Regions from separate parts of the Clostridium sp. TJA038 genome, predicted to be linked through region 2. Evidence: riboswitches for the same ligand, from Rfam matches in the RefSeq annotation. Region 2 holds a riboswitch; the other holds the start of a gene.
What was found. A riboswitch is a leader RNA that binds a small molecule or an ion and turns the genes downstream of it on or off. The one in region 2 is predicted to bind S-adenosylmethionine.
Positions count from the first base shown of each region.

Region 1: another riboswitch for S-adenosylmethionine. It lies ahead of AC4FQV_RS08565 (Na+/H+ antiporter NhaC family protein); the one in region 2 lies ahead of metK (methionine adenosyltransferase).

Region 1 covers NZ_JBZEFA010000004.1:75,905-79,064, reverse strand. The annotation lists gene AC4FQV_RS08570 (pyridoxamine kinase) at 1-728, shown strand, start outside; SAM riboswitch class I at 802-966, shown strand; gene AC4FQV_RS08565 (Na+/H+ antiporter NhaC family protein) at 1,070-2,374, shown strand; gene ispF (2-C-methyl-D-erythritol 2,4-cyclodiphosphate synthase) at 2,480-2,950, opposite strand.
Region 2 covers NZ_JBZEFA010000001.1:62,066-65,225, forward strand. The annotation lists gene AC4FQV_RS00310 (hypothetical protein) at 1-122, shown strand, start outside; tRNA gene AC4FQV_RS00315 (tRNA-Thr) at 282-357, shown strand; tRNA gene AC4FQV_RS00320 (tRNA-Tyr) at 363-448, shown strand; tRNA gene AC4FQV_RS00325 (tRNA-Val) at 453-528, shown strand; tRNA gene AC4FQV_RS00330 (tRNA-Thr) at 551-626, shown strand; tRNA gene AC4FQV_RS00335 (tRNA-Tyr) at 632-717, shown strand; tRNA gene AC4FQV_RS00340 (tRNA-Thr) at 741-816, shown strand; tRNA gene AC4FQV_RS00345 (tRNA-Tyr) at 822-907, shown strand; SAM riboswitch class I at 980-1,084, shown strand; gene metK (methionine adenosyltransferase) at 1,316-2,491, shown strand; gene nagA (N-acetylglucosamine-6-phosphate deacetylase) at 2,577-3,160, opposite strand, start outside.

The DNA.
Region 1 (3,160 bases), on a different contig from region 2:
CTACAGCAGTTTTGTCAACTCATACAGATGGCTTTGGAAAACCAGCTTTTAGGGATTTAACAGATTTTATATATGAAACTAAAGAACATTGGAAAAAATTAAATCTAGATTTTAAATGTATATATAGTGGTTATTTAGCAGACCCTAAGCAAGTTAATTTTGTAAAGAGTTTTATAAAAGAATTTAAAGAGAAGAATACTTTAGTTCTTATAGACCCTGTAATGGCTGATGGGGGAAAGCTTTATGATGGCATGAGTTTTGAAATAATTGAAGAAATGAGAGAACTTATAAAAGATGCACATATAATAACTCCAAATTTAACAGAAGCCTCTTTTCTTTTAGGAAGAGAATATAAAGAATATTTAAGTGAAGAGGATATAAAGGAGTATTTAATAGATTTAAGTGAATTAGGACCTAGAATAAGTATAATAACAAGTGTATCAAGTTCAAAAGGTGATGAATATATTGATACTGTACTCTATGATAAGAAGGAGAAGATTTTTTATACATACTCTCATAAAAAAATAAATGCTTTTTATTGTGGGACAGGTGATACCTTTGCTTCACTTTTAATCGGATGGATATTAAAAGGAGAGGATGTTAAGAAGGCTTTAGAAAAATCTTGTGATTTTATTGCAGAAGCAATAGAGTATAGCGAAAAGTTTAATTATCCAAAAAATGAAGGCATATTATTAGAAGCATTGTTATATAAATTAATAAGTAAATAAATTATTAATGTCATATAATTTATTTGACAAAGTAATTTTAGAATGATAATATTAAAAAAACAAAATTTAATAAATCTTATCAAGAGAGGTGGAGGGACTGGCCCTGTGAAACCCAGCAACCGGTAATTCTTTGCGGTTAAAATAATACTGATTTAAACTTTTAAATAAGTCAGTATGCTTTCTTATGCAAAGATTTATAGCGGTGCTAAATCCTGCGGTAGAAACTGAGAGATAAGAATGCGAATCTGTAAGAATAATAACTTCTATCATAGGATAGGAGTTTTTTTATTTTGTAGGATAAAGATAGATTTATTAAATAGATTAAGATTAGGAGGAAAAAAATGAAAAAAGGAAAGTTTTCAGCATTATTACCATTAATAATTTTTGTAGCTATTTATTTGGGAACTTCATTAGTAATGAAAGACTTCTACTCTGTATCTGTTTTAGTTCCAGGAATAATCGCAGTTTTATTTGGAATATTTACAAATAGAAAAAGAGGACTTGAAAAGAACGTAGAGATATTTTGTAAAGGGGCAGGAAATAGTAATATAATTTTAATGTGCTTAATATTTATATTAGCTGGTGCATTTGCAGAAGTAGCTAAAAGCATGGGAGCTGTAGAGTCTACAGTAAATTTAGGATTAACAATATTACCTAAAAATATATTAGTTGCAGGTATATTTGTAATATCATCATTTATAGCTATATCTTTAGGTACATCAATGGGAACTATAGCAGCTATCGTTCCTATTGCAATGGGGATTTCAGATAAAACAGATATAGCTTTACCACTTATTGTAGGTGCCGTAGTTGGAGGTGCTATGTTTGGAGACAATCTTTCAATGATTTCTGATACAACAATAGCAGCTACAAAAACACAGGGCTGTGCAATGAAGGACAAGTTTAAAGTTAATTTTAAGGTTATATTACCAGCTGCAATTTTAGTTATTATTATATATACGGTTTTAGGAAGTGGAGCTAATACTTCAGTAGGACATTATGATTATAATTTTATAAAAATAATTCCTTATTTAGGAATATTAATAGCAGCTTTGATGGGAGCTAATGTAATAGCTGTTTTATCAGGTGGAATAGTTTTAGCAGGTGCTATTGGATTTTTTACAGGTTCTTTAGATGTAAAAACATTCTTTACTTCAATATCAACTGGTATAGGTGGAATGAGTGAGCTTATACTAATTTCAATAATTATTGGAGGAATTGTTGAAATAATAAAGGCAAACGGAGGAATAGATTACGTTTTAAACTTAGTTACAAAGAGAATAAACGGTAAAAAAGGTGCTGAGTTTGGTATTGGATTATTAGTAAGTTTAGTTGATGCATGTACAGCAAATAATACAATTGCTATAGTTACAGTAGGACCTTTAGCAAAAGATATTTCAGATAAATATAATTTAGATTCAAAAAGAATTGCAGGAATATTAGATATGTTTTCTTGTGCAGTTCAAGGAATAATTCCTTATGGTGCTCAACTTATGTCAGCAGCAGCTTTAACAGGCTTAAGTTCCTTTGAAATAATGAAATTTTTATTTTATCCATACTTAATGGGAATAAGTGCAATAATATTTATAGCATTTTTCCAAAAGAAAGGACAGACTAAAAATAATGAGGAGCTTGAGGTAGCTTAAAAAATTAAGTTTAGTATTTTTTATTTAAATTGGGGCTAAAAAAACTTACAATCTTATTTTAAGATTATTATTTTATCTTAATATAGATTGTAAGTTTTTTTATTTTTAATTACATAAAAGACAGATACTTTGAGAAGAAATTCCTTCACCTGAGCCTGTAAAGCCAAGTCCTTCTTCAGTTGTAGCTTTTATGTTTATTTGATTTAAATTTATTTTTAATACTTTAGCAATATTTTCTCTCATGGTAAGTATATAAGGTGCCATTTTAGGTTTTTGAGCTATTATAGTTGAATCTATATTGCAAATTTTATAATTATTTTCTTCTAAAAGTTTGCCAACAAATTCTAATAGTTTTAAACTATTTGCTCCCTTATATTTAGGGTCTGTATCAGGAAAGTGTTTACCAATATCTCCTAAAGCAGCAGCACCTAGTAAGGAATCCATTATGGCGTGAAGTAAAACATCAGCATCTGAATGTCCTAAAAGCCCTTTTTCATATGGAATTTTTATGCCACCTAATATAAGGTCTCTATTTTCAACTAGCTTATGAACATCATATCCCATTCCTATTCTCATATTAATCACCTCGTAATTTATTTTAAAGTTTGTATGTTTACATTATATATAAAGTTTATAAATTATTATAGCTTTACATACGTAATTAAATATATTTATAAATTTTATTTGTTAAAAAATATACTTATATGTAAAAAAATATATAGATATAAAGTGTTGCTATGGTATAATAAATTGAGATTTAGTAGAAGAAAAATAAATTAATAATTT
Region 2 (3,160 bases):
TAGAGGCAGCTATTGATATATTTAAAATACTTCAAGAGAAGCTATCCTATAAAGATTTTGAGTATGTAAAAGAATTATTAAATCCTTTTATAAATATATCGCTAATAGAAGAAAAAATATAAGTTAAAAAAGAAGTAAATTGGAGAAAAAAAGAGTAATTTAAAAATAAATTAACATAATATCTTTAAATGGCTTAAAATTGAGTTTGAAATAAAAAGCATAACAATATATACTAAGTCTTGTCGATTGGCGATGAGCCAAGAGATAGAAGTTAAAAATACGCTGGTGTGGCTCAATTGGCAGAGCAGCTGACTTGTAATCAGCAGGTTATCGGTTCAAGTCCGATCATCAGCTCCATAAGTGGTGGAATTCCCGAGTGGCCAAAGGGGGCAGACTGTAAATCTGTTGTCGGACGACTTCGAAGGTTCGAATCCTTCTTCCACCACCAATAAGGTCGCATAGCTCAGCTGGGAGAGCACCTGCCTTACAAGCAGGGGGTCACAGGTTCGATCCCTGTTGCGACCACCATTAAAAATAAAATAATAAATACGCTGGTGTGGCTCAATTGGCAGAGCAGCTGACTTGTAATCAGCAGGTTATCGGTTCAAGTCCGATCATCAGCTCCATAAGTGGTGGAATTCCCGAGTGGCCAAAGGGGGCAGACTGTAAATCTGTTGTCGGACGACTTCGAAGGTTCGAATCCTTCTTCCACCACCAATTAAAAAATAAAATATAAATATGCTGGTGTGGCTCAATTGGCAGAGCAGCTGACTTGTAATCAGCAGGTTATCGGTTCAAGTCCGATCATCAGCTCCAAATGTGGTGGAATTCCCGAGTGGCCAAAGGGGGCAGACTGTAAATCTGTTGTCGGACGACTTCGAAGGTTCGAATCCTTCTTCCACCACCAGCAAGAGACACTTAATTTAGTGTCTCTTTGTTAAAATAATATATTTAAAATAGAATATTTAGTATTTATATACTCTTATCCAGAGAGGTGGAGGGAAACAGGCCCTATGAAACCCGGCAACCAGTGAAATTCACTAAGGTGCCAATTCCGGTAAAGAAATTCTTTACAAGATGAGAGAAGATAAATTTAGTGTATAACTAAAATCTCTTCTTAAGTCTTTAAGAAGAGATTTTTTTATTAAAATCATTTTAAAGGCGCGCATTAAGATGATTTTAATAAACAAAAAATATATTATTTTAAGTCGTGGGAAGATAATAAATATTACTTGTTGAATATATAGGGTTGGATAAATAAAAAATGAAAGGGGTGAATTAGCTATCTTAATATAAGTGTAAGATAGCCTAAATCATGAGAAGATTATTTACATCAGAATCAGTTACTGAAGGACATCCAGATAAAATTTGTGACCAAATTTCAGATGCAGTTTTAGATGCTATATTTGAAAAAGACCCAAATGCAAGAGTTGCTTGTGAAACAGCTGTTACTACAGGATTAGTAGTTGTAATGGGAGAAATAACAACAAACTGTTATGTTGATATTCCTAAAATAGCTAGAGAAACTATAAAAAATATAGGATATGATAGAGCTAAATATGGATTTGACTGTGAAACTTGTTCAGTTATGACTACAATAGATGAGCAATCATCAGATATCGCTATGGGTGTTGATGAAGCTTTAGAATCAAGAGCAGGAGAAAAAATTGATATAGATGCAGTAGGTGCAGGAGACCAAGGAATGATGTTTGGTTTTGCTACTAATGAAACTGAAGAATTTATGCCAGCACCAATAGCTATGGCTCATAGATTATCAAGAAGATTAACAGAGGTAAGAAAGAACGGAACTTTACCTTACTTAAGACCAGATGGAAAAACTCAAGTTACTGTTGAGTATGAAGATGACAAACCAGTTAGAATAGATGCAATAGTAATTTCAACACAACATGGTCCTGAGGTTTCTCAAGAGCAAATACAAGCTGATTTAATGGAGCATGTTATAAAAGCTGTTATACCAGCAGAATTATTAGATGAAAATACTAAATACTATATAAATCCAACTGGAAGATTCGTTATAGGCGGACCTCAAGGAGATGCTGGATTAACAGGAAGAAAAATAATTGTTGACACTTATGGTGGATATGGAAGACACGGTGGTGGTGCTTTCTCAGGAAAAGATCCAACTAAGGTTGATAGATCAGCTGCATATGCTGCTAGATGGGTAGCTAAAAACTTAGTTGCTGCAGGTGTTGCAGATAAATTAGAAGTTCAAGTTGCTTATGCTATAGGTGTTGCTAAACCAGTATCAATAATAGTAGATACTTTCGGAACAGGAAAAATTTCTGACGAAAAAATAGTTGATATAATAAATAAGGTATTTGACTTAAGACCAGGTGCTATAATAAGAGACTTAGACTTAAGAAGACCTATATACAAACAAACAGCTGCTTATGGACACTTTGGAAGAACAGATTTAGACCTTCCATGGGAAAACTTAAATAAAGTTGAAGAAATAAAAAAATATCTTTAATATAAAAAAGCTTAGGAAAAATCCTAAGCTTTTTTATATATTATTTATAAGTTCATAAAATTAATTTTGTAATATAATAAATTTTTTAAGCTTTATGAACTATTTTTCCATTAACTATTACGTATTTTATATCTATATTTTCATCAAAAAGAATTAAGTCAGCATCATAACCTTCCTTAATTAAACCTTTTCTATCGTCTACTTTACAATGTCTTGCACCATTATAAGTAGCCATTTTTATAACCTCATTAAGTGGATAATTAGTATTTAAAAATACATTTTTAACTGCAACATCTAATGTTAAAATTGAACCTGCTAAAGAACCACTTAATAATCTTGCAGCACCATTTTTAACTTCAACATCTTGACCACCTAATGTATACATTCCATCAGGCATACAACAAGCCATCATAGCATCAGTTATTAATAGAACTTTATCTGTTCCCTTTTGTTTATATGCAACTCTTAAACTTGGATATGCTATATGAATACCATCAGATATTGTTTCAGTAGTTATTTCACTATCAAAAACTGCACCTACAACTCCAGGTTCTCTATGAGTAAATGGAGTCATTGCATTAAAAAGGTGCGTAGCATGAGAACAACCACATTTTATTCCTTCCATAGCTTCTTCATAAGTTGCCTTTGTGTGTCCCATAGAAACTACTA